DNA from 2 places in the Nostoc sp. UIC 10890 genome. Region 1 is predicted to be linked to the other one. Evidence: predicted binding sites of a transcription regulator. Region 1 holds the regulator's gene; the other holds the start of a gene.
What was found. The regulator NtcA, encoded in region 1, controls nitrogen genes in cyanobacteria. The targets are predictions, from matches to a motif close to TNTGTANNNNNNNNTACANA.
Positions count from the first base shown of each region.

Region 2: a site for NtcA is predicted at 3,111-3,130, ahead of ACWATR_RS20490 (DUF3120 domain-containing protein). Genes of this name have one in related genera too.

Region 1 covers NZ_JBSGKF010000001.1:5,403,688-5,409,792, reverse strand. Annotated here, with positions in the region: gene ACWATR_RS22460 (pre-16S rRNA-processing nuclease YqgF) at 1-105, opposite strand, end outside; gene ACWATR_RS22455 (DUF3084 domain-containing protein) at 232-1,722, opposite strand; gene ntcA (global nitrogen regulator NtcA) at 1,892-2,563, opposite strand; gene fabI (enoyl-ACP reductase FabI) at 2,942-3,718, shown strand; gene hisB (imidazoleglycerol-phosphate dehydratase HisB) at 3,834-4,469, shown strand; gene ACWATR_RS22435 (ABC transporter ATP-binding protein) at 4,746-5,729, shown strand.
Region 2 covers NZ_JBSGKF010000001.1:4,959,416-4,965,520, forward strand. Annotated here, with positions in the region: gene nadB (L-aspartate oxidase) at 1-1,192, opposite strand, end outside; gene psbU (photosystem II complex extrinsic protein PsbU) at 1,343-1,771, opposite strand; gene ACWATR_RS20490 (DUF3120 domain-containing protein) at 2,329-3,108, opposite strand; gene ACWATR_RS20495 (undecaprenyl-diphosphate phosphatase) at 3,556-4,380, shown strand; gene ACWATR_RS20500 (TIGR03279 family radical SAM protein) at 4,471-5,796, shown strand.

The DNA of each region.
Region 1 (6,105 bases):
ATACAGTTGCCGATCCAGTCCCATCACCGCTAAACCACACTTATCTCGACCTGGATCAAACCCCAAGATGACTGGTTGCGTTGGTGAAAATTCACGGAAAGCCATAAAAAATTAAAAATTAGAAATTAATAAATGCAATCACAGCAAATATTTTGGCTGCTGTTCAATATGTTTAAATTTTGCAATAACTGCCTCCTGCCTCCTGAATAATAACAGTGTGCAAATAATTTTTTAAGTACTAAAAATAATTTTTCCGTTGACTGTTGCCACTAATTTTACTCTCAATGGCCCAGCTGTATAAGTGTCCTCTGCTGCGATCGCTTTGATCTCCAAGGGTTGATTATACTGTCTTAATTGGTTGACAAAGCGCAAAAAAGTCCCGTCTACTTGGACATTTTCGACAATTCCGGCGTTACGGGCACGAAATTGAGAAGCAGAAATTAGTATTTCCAACCGCTGCTGTAACTGATAGGATGTCATGCTTTTGGAATCAGTATTAGTTGTGGCCAGCACCGCGCCTCCCGAAAAAACCAATTGATTCCGGGCTGTATCGGCAAAAAATTCTATCTGCTTTTCTCCCCTGACGTAATTACCAGCGGAAAAAATTCGCACCACGTATTCTTGACCATCCTCAATCTGCTTGCTCAATTTCTCAACCCTCTCCTGGGTGAAGCGTATTAGCTCTGCATTTGCAGGATTTGCACCAGGCTCACTCAATTCCAGGTTGGCGTTGCGATTGGCTTCTTGTAAGAGTTGTACAACTGCCTGACGAGCAGCACCAGGTTGGGTAACACGAACTACAGCCGCGGACAAAACTTGACCGCGAACTAAGGCAAGCTTACCCAGACGTAAATCGCGGTAGGACTGATAATATTTTTCCAGCCTTGCAACTTCCTGTTCTAATTGCTCCTGTTGTCCTTCCAATTCTTTAAGACGAGATTCCCGTTTGGCAATCACTTGTTCTCGCGCTGCAACTTCGAGATTACGCTTTTGAATCAGTTTATCCAATTGAGCAATTTTTTGATCGCGTTGTTCTATAACTTCTTGGCGGTTAGCAAGTTCGCGATCGCGTTTTTCAATCGCTGCTTTGGCTTCGTCAATGGCTTTCTTCGCTTCAGCATACAGTCGTTGACGTTCTGTCTTCAGTAGTTCAACTGCTGCCTGTAACTCCTTTCTCTGGTTGTAAACGCTTTGCAATTCAGTTATGGCTTTTTGGTACTGAGTTACAACTTGTTCTAGCTGACCTTGAGTGCGTTGGAGTTGAGTTTGAGTTTGGGCTTGTTGACTAATGGTGCGGTTTAACTGAGCTTGTGTTTGGCGTTGTTTGGCATTCGCCGCCTGCAAAGATTGGTTGATTGCCTGCAAGTCTTGTTGTGCCTTTGCTTGGGCAATTTTGGCTTGGCTTAACTCACTCTCTATCTGACTTTTTTGAGTTTCTGCGGTTTTTAGCTGTTCTCGTTTTTGTCTGAGGTCTGTTTGAATATCTTCTAATTCAAAGACTCCCTTTCGCAAGCCTTCGTCGGCAGCGAATAAAATCCCCAAAGTTGATGCTGAAATCAAGCCACCCGTAAAAATAGTGACCAGTACAGCAGTATTTTTTGGACGAAGCTTAAAAAGTGAGAGGCGGGCTTTGCCAACTCGTGTGCCGATGCGATCGCCCACGGTTGCAATTACGCCTCCCAGGATTAAAATTGCTGCGATTAGGATGTATCCGGTGGTCATCTTTAGCTACCGAAATCCTTCCAGATACAGCCTACTACTTTTAAGCATTGTCTGGAAAGAAGTGGAAATTGGCAATAGCTGAAATTACTCAATTTTTAGATTTACCTCTAGCTATTAGTGTCATTTTTCAAAATAGAACACGCGCCGATTCCCCTTTTTCCAATTGTTTTTATGTGAATTGCCTACTTAAGGTAACAGGTTTATGCACAGTAATCTTCTTTTTGTGGATAGAAATCATCTTTTTCTCACGCAAATCTCCCAGTAGCCTAGTAACGGTAACACGAGTTGAACCAATTGCTTCTGCGATCGCTTGATGAGATAACTTCAAATCAATAGTGATCCCATCTGCACAAGGAACGCCAAAATCCCGACAAAGAATTAACAAAAAACTTACCAACCTAGAACCCATATCTCGGTGAGCAAGAGTTTCAATCATCATCTCCGTCTGTAAAATTCGCGAAGACAGACCTCGCAGCATTAACATTGATAATTCTGGATTTTCCTTGAGTGCTTGCTCTACCTGTTCAATTGGTGCTGACAGTAATTCCACAGGAGTAAATGCAACCGCATGGTAAAATCGATCCGATTTATTTCCTGTCAGCAATGACAATACACCAAAAACACTATTTTCCCGCAGCAATGCTACCGTTATTTCCTCTCCTGCCTCGTACACCCTGGAAAGTTTAACAGCACCTTTCAAAAGAAAATAAACTCGTTCGGCAGGATCGCCAGGAAAAAAGATCGTTTTATTGCGTTCAAACGTTTCCACAACTGGCGGAAACGCCCCGGTCGCCATCTGACGAAATACATTTGCTAGGGCTTTATCTTGTGTCACGATCATCTCCCTTCCCCTACCCAATGCCGGAAAAACAAAAACTGATTACCTAAGAATACACCCGAAAAATGAATAAAGCACCGTCAACCTTTCTGTACTTTCCTATACTCAAACTAATCTCTTCATAACTCTTTGTTTATAATGATACATAATTGTTGATCCTTTCAGCTACTAATTGTTGATAAGTAGTTCCAATAGCTGTATTTAAAAGCTTTTTTGAAGAACAAATAAAGATATCTTGAGAATATCTTTATAAAAAATCAAGATTTTTCTCACAGAAAACACCCTTAGCAATATTCATTTTTGCAAATCCTGTATAAAACAAAGACAAACTAGTGTCAGATTCTAGTATGCTCCTAATGATCGATCGCATTAACAATTTCTATGCTAAATCTGACTGGAAAAAATGCCCTTGTTACAGGTATTGCCAATAACCGCTCGATCGCCTGGGGCATCGCCCAACAACTGCACAAAGCTGGAGCAAACCTGGGCATTACCTACCTACCGGATGAACGCGGCAAGATGGAGAAAAAAGTTGCGGAGTTGGTAGAACCTCTCAACCCCAGCTTATTTCTTCCCTGTAACGTCCAAGATGAAGACCAAATTAAATCTACCTTTGAGACAATCCGCGAACAATGGGGAAAGCTAGATATCCTCATTCATTGCCTGGCCTTTGCCAGCAAAGAGGATTTAACTGGAGATTTTAGCCAAACCTCTCGTTCTGGCTTCAACACCGCCTTAGAAATTAGTACCTACTCGCTGGTGCAGTTAAGTGGTGCAGCCAAACCTCTGATGACAGAGGGAGGTAGCATCGTCACCCTGACATATTTAGGCGGTGTTAGGGCAATCCCCAACTATAACGTTATGGGAGTTGCTAAGGCGGGGTTAGAAATGAGTGTGCGTTACCTGGCTAGTGAACTAGGACCGCAAAATATCCGCGTGAATGCCATCTCCGCAGGCCCCATCCGCACTTTGGCATCTTCAGCAGTGGGTGGAATTTTAGATATGATTCATCATGTAGAAGAAGTAGCTCCTCTACGACGCACTGTCACTCAGCTAGAAGTGGGCAATACGGCCGCTTTCTTATGTAGTGATTTGTCCAGCGGGATTACCGGACAAATTCTGTATGTAGATGCAGGATATGAAATTATGGGAATGTAAGATAATTTGGGCATGGGGCATTGGGGATTGGGCATTGGGAATTGAGTATTAGTAAAATTCTTGTCCATTTTTCATTCCCCATGCCCCATGCCCTATTCTCCATGCCCTATTTCCCATGCAAATCAGCAAAATTAATTCAAACTACGATCGCCTAACTGAAACTTCTCGGATTGCCACTGTTCACCGCACCACTGGTGAAACTAGTGTGCAAGTTACTATCAACCTGGATGGTAAAGGAACTTGCACAGCAGCAACAGGCATTCCGTTTTTAGATCACATGTTGCATCAAATTGCCTCCCACGGGCTGATTGATATAGATGTCCAAGCCAAGGGAGACTGGGAAATTGATGACCATCACACCAACGAAGATGTAGGCATTACTTTAGGACAAGCTTTTAACCAAGCACTAGGCGATAGAAAAGGTATTGTCCGCTTTGGTAATTTTCTTGCACCACTGGATGAAGCCTTAGTTCAGGTAGCACTAGACTTTTCTGGACGCCCTCACCTCAGCTACGGCTTGCAAATTCCTACCCAGCGCGTAGGAACCTATGACACCCAACTGGTACGAGAATTTTTTGTGGCTTTGGTGAACCATAGCCAAATGACATTACACATTCGGCAATTGGATGGCATTAATTCCCATCACATCATTGAAGCAACATTTAAGGCGTTTGCAAGAGCAACACGGCTGGCGGTGGAAATTGACCCCCGACGTGCTGGCATAATTCCCAGTTCTAAGGGAGTTCTATGAAAGGAGTCAAATTGGATATTGGATATTGGGCATCGAAAAGAGGCAGAGGTGCGGAGGGGCAGAGGGGCAGAGGGGAGAAAACTTTAACTTTCTACAACTTCTCTTCTCCCCTGCTCCCCTGCTCCCCTGCTCCCTTACTCCCCTGCTCCCCTACTCCCTTGCTTCTTTCCCACTCCCCACTCCCCAATAATTGACACACCAGTTGTTGATGGTTATTATCAGCCTACCGGGTAATTTGTAATTAATCCCAAGCTGATAAATAGTGATTTAACCGAGATGAAGTCTGTTGCAGATGACCCTAATTCTCAACTTAATACGACAGACATTCCGCCAGTAGTCCTAACTTCTGAGTTGCGAAAAGTCTACCGCACTGGTTTTTGGCTAAATCAAAAAGTCGTATCTCTCAAAAACTGTTCTTTAACGGTTTACAAAGGGGAAACCTTTGGGTTGCTGGGGCCAAACGGTGCTGGTAAAACCACACTTTTAAAATTGTTGCTGGGAATTATTCATCCCACCTCTGGACGGGGATCGTTGTTGGGTAAACCAATAGGCGATCGCAGTGTTAAGCAACATATCGGCTATCTGCCGGAAAATCCCTATTTATATGACTATCTCACTGGCTGGGAGTTTTTGCAGCTAGCGGCTGGGCTATTCCAAATTCCCCAAAGTGTCCAACGCCAACGTATTCCCCAACTGCTGGAATTAGTGGGTTTATCCCAAGCCGATGCCCGTAAAAAGCTGCTGCGTCGCTATTCCAAAGGAATGCTACAGCGTGTTGGCATGGCACAGGCACTAATTAACGAGCCAGATTTAGTTTTTCTGGATGAACCAATGTCTGGGCTTGATCCTGTAGGACGCTACCAAATGCGGGAAATTATTTTGGCGCTCAAAGCCGCTGGTAAGACGATTTTTTTCAACAGCCACGTTCTTAGTGAAGTAGAACAGATTTGCGATCGCATTGCCATCCTGGCTCAAGGTGAACTAATTTGCTCTGGTTCCCTCAATGAACTCTTGGGCGGAAAAAATACATATCACGTCAAAGGTCAAGGTGGTGATGGGGAAATTCTCAAAAAATGGATACCCACTCTTATATTTGAGCCTGATGGTTCCTGGCACGGTACACTACAAGATGATTACTATGATTTTCTTTCCAGTCTTCGTCTAATGGAGGGTAAAATTATTACCATGAACTTGTCGCGTCACTCCCTAGAAGAGTTTTTTATTCAACAAATACAAAGAAAAGATAACTCATTAAATTAGTTTTGTTACCAAATAGCAAATTGTCGGTTGACTTGAAGAACAAAACTCAAAATTTCTGCCTTTTGGAATTATCTTTGCTCAACCCAACCCAGAAAAAATAAAATTCTGACCTCTTTTTAAGTTTATTTGTATTTATTTAATGAACTTGCCCATAATTTTGGTAGTCTCTTACTACCCATTGCAGATTTTAAATGTCATCAAATTAACTTTGACAATAAAAATTTATTCGTAAGTACTTGATTGACTAAGATAAAATTTATTGTATAAACTGTGTTTAATTGCGTAAATCCTATATTTTTTGATAATTGCCATATTCAAGCAGCATTAACTTTAAGCTAACTTCACTAAAAATTTAAATTCAATAAACAAATTCCCT
Region 2 (6,105 bases), 440 kb from region 1:
TTTGGCCCATCTGGGCCCCAAACACAATACATTCCAACAGAGAATTACTAGCAAGGCGATTTGCCCCATGCACCCCCGTACTAGCGGTTTCACCCACTGCGTACAAACCAGGGATATTTGTACGATTCATTAGATCCGCGACAATTCCACCCATCCAGTAATGGGCAGCTGGTGCTACTGGAATTGGTTCATGGAAGACATCAACGCCCCAATGCTGACAAACTTTAATGATGTTGGGAAAGCGGTGAAGAATCTTGTCGGCGGGGATGGGGCGCATATCCAACCAGACATGGGCAGTAGCCAAATCAAGGGCAGTACGTTGTAAATGGCTGAAAATTGCTCTACTGACCACATCTCTAGGTGCGAGTTCACCCGCAGGGTGGTAGTCAAAGGCAAAACGCCGCCCTTCATTATCGATAAGATGTGCCCCCTCGCCGCGTACCGCTTCGCTGATGAGAAAACGATCAGCACCAGGTTTAGTAAGGGCAGTGGGGTGAAATTGGACAAATTCTAAATCACGGAGGATGGCCCCAGCCCGATATGCGATCGCTACTCCATCACCTGTACTCACAGCCGGGTTAGTAGTTTGGGCAAATACCTGACCACCGCCGCCAGTTGCTAGTACCACAGCACCAGCTCTTACCCATGTGATTTTACCTTGATAAAACAGGCTAATTCCGTGACAGCGACCAGTTTCAGGTTCAATCCACAAACTCAAAGCTAAAGCTTGCTGAATTACTTGAATATTCTGGCGACGTAATACTTGAGCGGTGAGGGTGGTAGTAACTTCCCTCCCTGTGGTGTCCGCAGCGTGGAGTACACGGCGGCGAGAATGGGCGGCTTCTAAAGTTAAAGCCAAAGCTTGACCTTGACGGTCAAAAGCTACCCCCAAGTTAACTAGGGATTGAATACAGCTAGGGGCATGTTGGGCGAGAAATTCTACAGCGGTGCGATCGCATAAACCTGCACCCGCCTGGATTGTATCTTCAATGTGCAAGGTAGGAGAATCTTCTGGAGCTACCGCTGCGGCAATGCCACCTTGTGCCCAATCACTGGCGGACAAAGTGACAGTTTCTTTGGTAATCAAGCCGACTCGCAGGGATTCTGGTAGACACAGCGCTGTGTAGAGTCCGGCGGCACCAGCACCGACTACTAAGACATCAAATTGGCTAGGAATATCTATCTGAGACAAGGTAATGGGTAGGGGGAAGTGAGTATTTAGAAGTTAGGAGTTAGGAGTTGTGAATTTTTAACTCATAACTCCTAACTCCTAACTCATATCATGTCCCACTTCTTAGAATCAGAAGTGGGCTGCTATTTGCTACATTAACTGCATATACAGTTATCTGTAGATACCGTTGTTAAAGCGATCGTCTCCCTCATTGAAGGCAGGCTCTAGTTCTGTCACGGTGAAATTATCGAGGTTAGCTTGCAGGGTTTGTTTTTGGCGATCGCTCAATCCTGGAAGATCCAATACATCCTCTACATTTTTGTAGGGAGCATTTATGATGATTTTCTTAGCCAGGGTGGGATAAAGTCCTGGAAACTGCTGAAAAGCTCGGACGTTGGTATTATTCAAATCAATTTTTTTACCAAATTCCGTTCCTAGCTTCTTATCTGCCCGATTCTGCCGCTCAATTGCCAAAACTGGGACTTGGGGAAAAGCAAAACTGTTGAAACTAGCAGCTTGGGCTATCTGAGTTGTTCCCAACCATCCCCAGCAACCAAGTAACAAACTAAACACTGTTAATAAACGCGCCAATCCTTTCACGATTTTCTACCTCTTTCCATCAAACAGCAATAAAAGTTTTAAGCTAACAGTGGTCATTAGTCATTAGTCATTAGTTATTAGTCATACTCTGCGGGAAGTCGCTAATGCGTCTACGTGAGAGCGCTAAGAACAAAGGATAAAGGACAAAGGACAAAAGCTGATAGCTTAATTAACACAGCAGTCATCAGAAACTAATATACAGCGTATTAATATCCACAATATTTACCGTTACTGGGTTTGACTGTAATTTTGCCAAAAATTTTCATCGAGGAAGAGTGCCCGCATGGCTGCAATAGTCTTCTATCCATGATCCTGGTAGCATTCCCCGCTAGACGAAATCTTTTCGGGGTGGCTGATTCTACCTGCCAAGCAGACACAAAACCGTCAGATATCTAATACCGAAAACCCTAGTAAGAAGGCTTGATGGTGATGAACTGTTATGTAATATTTCTTAACCAATTAATTATCTACAGCCTCATTCTTGATGTGCTGTAGACTGGGCTGGAAAAAGTTTCGATAAGAGAAGGCTACACGATGATTACAACCTCTGGCCTGGTTCACGCTGCGATCGCAGCTAACAAAAATAGGCTGTCTACCAAAATTGTGCTTAAAACTGCGCCACCAAAGGCATACCAGTGTCTTTGATTTCGACCTAAAGCTAAAATCCCGACTGTTAGTAGCACTAAGGCAAGAATTATTGCCCAACTTTGTCCCCAGGGTGTTTGTACTTGCATGAGGGCATTTTGTAAGATTTGCGGTGCGCTATCTGCATCTACTCTCATAATTTGCCGCCAATAGGGCATCAAATCTACTAGATAAAAATATACATCTGTTAAAGCTGTACCGAGTAAAGAACCTAAATAAAACCAGCTACCCACCTTGCCCCAATTCTTCATTAGACACCAGCAAGCAAACGGTAAACCGATAGATTCCACTGGCAGATGCCATAAAGGTTCCCAACGTAACCAGCCCCAGTAAATCGCTCCTGCTAACCAACTACCGCTAAATCCTAAGAGCAAATCTCCCCAGACGTAGGTTGCAGTCCGTGACATTAAGCTAAAACTTAGCCACACCCAAAATGCTGTAAGCGCTAAACTCAGATTTGGTAGCGATCGCACTATTGGCGCTTCTATAAATACTGGCACTGATACCAAAAACACTGCCGCCGCAAACACTAGCCAAGTTTGTCGCTCAGAAATAGATAAGGGGAGAGAAGGAGACAAGGAAAGTGTAGATTCCAGTTGCCTGATGCCATTCTGCCCAGTGTCAGCTAAATTCAACTCGGTATCAATAGAAGGGGTAGAAGCAGTGTAGGAGGACAATGTATTATTAATCAAAGTTTTTAATATTTGTTACTAAACTTTATCTTATTTAAGATATCACACTTTAAAATCCCCCCCTGGGGCATTGTAATTATACTGAAATTTCGGGGAGCGCGGGCGCAAACTAAACAAAACGTTCTGCACTAGACGAATCCATTAAATTTGCACTATATACATAACTCCTCTTTCAGGAGTGCTGTTAGCGATAGTGGGGCTTTGAGTCAGTGCTGAATGCTAGTTAAAAAGTGAACTGGTATCAGTCCGCTAAATATTAAAGTTTGATGAATTACCAAAATTGCGTTGACTTATTGAGGTGGGTGTAAGAACATAGTCAGCGTCTTCGATGATGTTATTGATTCAGTCAAATTGAATTTTCTACAAGATGTAGGTGCAAGAGAGAGTATATAAAAGAACATCATCTAAACAATTATGTCTATAACAGAAAAAAGGTATTAATTGTATATGGAGTTTATCCAAGCTTTTATTTTGGGTATTGTTCAAGGGATTACAGAGTTTTTGCCCATCAGCAGCACTGCACATCTTCTGATTGTGACAAAGGTATTTGGTTGGAAAGAACTAGGTTCTAAAGATTTTGTTGATGCAATTCAATTTGGCAGTGTTATAGCAATTGTTTGGTATTTTTGGTCACTGATTTCTAGTATTGTCAAAGGTGGAATCAAAGCACTAAAAGAGAAAGACTGGCAACGTGAGGAATGGAAAATTCTTGTTGGTATTGCAGTAGGAACAATACCTGCTTTAATTACCGGCTTTATTTTAAAAGATATTCTACCGGAAAGTGCATTAATAATTGCCATAATGTCAATTATTATGGCGATTTTACTAGGGTTAGCAGAAAAAATTGGCACTCGCAAGCGAGGTTTCGATTCATTGCAGATTCGGGATGGTATTTTAGTTGGATTGGGACAAACACTTGCTTTGATTCCGGGTGTTTCTCGTTCTGGTTCAACGTTGACAACTGCCTTATTTTTAGGATTAGAACGCGATACAGCAGCGAAATTTTCATTTTTGTTAGGGTTTCCAACGCTTACTATTGCTACCCTGTATAAAAGCCTAAAAATATTCAATTTATTTCAAGCCCAACAGTTGCCAGATAACATTGTTGGACTGTTAATTGTAGGGATTATTTCAACTTTTATTTTTTCCTACCTATCAATTGCATTTTTGATCAAATACTTACAAACCAAAAACACGTTGATTTTTGTTTGGTATAGATTAGCATTCGGTAGTGCTATTTTAGCTGCGATCGCAGCAGGTTGGAAAGGATAATAGTTATTAGTCATTAGTCATTTGTCATTAGTCATTTGTCCAAACTAAATGACCAATGCCCCATGCCCCATGCCCCATGCCCCATGCCCCATGAATACAATTCATCCTGCCCGAATTACCAAGGTTCTTCCAGACTCAATAGCCGCAGAGATTGGCTTTGAAGCCGGGGATGCGATCGTTGCTATCAATGGTACACGTCCCCGCGATTTAATTGATTATCAGTTTTTGTGTGCTGATGAAATCTTGGAACTAGAAGTTTTAGACGCTGCTGGTAAAACTCATAGCCTAGAAATCGAAAAAGATTACGACCAAGACTTGGGGCTAGAATTTGAAACAGCCCTATTTGATGGTTTAATTCAATGCAATAACCGCTGTCCATTTTGCTTTATCGACCAACAACCACCAGGTAAGCGCACCAGCTTGTACTTTAAAGACGACGATTACCGTCTAAGCTTTTTGTACGGCTCTTATCTTACCCTCACCAACTTGCCAGAAAGAGAATGGCAGCGGATTGAACAAATGCGCTTGTCTCCGTTATATGTTTCTGTTCATGCTACAGAACCCGAAGTTAGAATTAGGCTGCTGAAAAATCAGCGTGCGGGACAAATCTTAGAGCAACTCAAGTGGTTTAAAAAAAGGCGGCTACAAATTCATGCTCAAGTAGTTGTTTGTCCTGGTATTAATGATGGTAAACATCTGGAGCAAACTCTCAAAGATTTAGCGTCCTTTCATACTGGTGAAGTGCCTACTGTGGCATCGGTGGCAGTTGTGCCAGTCGGGTTGACACGGTTCCGTCCCCAAGAAGACGAACTCACACCCGTAACCAGGGAAAAAGCTAAAGAAGTGATTTCTCAAGTCAAAACACTATCAGGGCAATTTCGCCAGAAATTTGGTTCCAGCGTTGCTTGGTTAGCTGATGAATGGTTTTTGATTGCAGGTGAGGAATTGCCAAGCGAATCTGAGTATGAAGAATATCCCCAAATTGATAACGGTGTTGGTTCTATTCAATTGTTTATTAAACAATTTGCAGCCGCCGCAACAGAATTACTACCGTCAAAAGTTTATCCTCAGAGAAAATTAACTTGGGTAGTAGGCAACGCAGTAGAAAACGCATTTCAACCTATCTTGAAACGTTTAAATTCTGTTGAAGGTTTAGAAGTAAATATGCGTGCTTTATGCAGTGATTATTGGGGACAAAATATCACTGTCACGGGTTTACTAACAGGTCATGATTTGCTGTTGAACTTACAAGGGCAAGATTTGGGAGAAGGAATTTTACTGCCAAATGTAATGCTCAAACATGGTGAATTGGTATTTTTAGATGATATGAGTATTGAAGAATTAGCGTGTAAATTAGATACAAAAATCTTACCAGTAGCAGGAGTTGAAGATTTAATCCATACCTGTATTCTTTAAACTGGATTTTGCTAACTCTTTAGTCTAGACAATTTAACTACGTTCTGCAAGAGCTTCTTGCTTAGTGCTTTGGAGAACGCATTTTTAACCTAGTTTTTTGATCCCTTATGGTGTAGACTGAAAATCAGCAGGTAAATTTTAGCGATAGCGTGCAGGCAATTAGGCTAATCAGCTAACCAATGCTAGCTAACTGGGCATTGCTGCTGGTATGTACAGCAGTTTAGGGTTAGCAACATAAAAATAGCTCTGGTAAAAAGCTGATCAAAAACAAGGTAAATTTAAATCCTTACCATCTTTAGCCACCTGCCC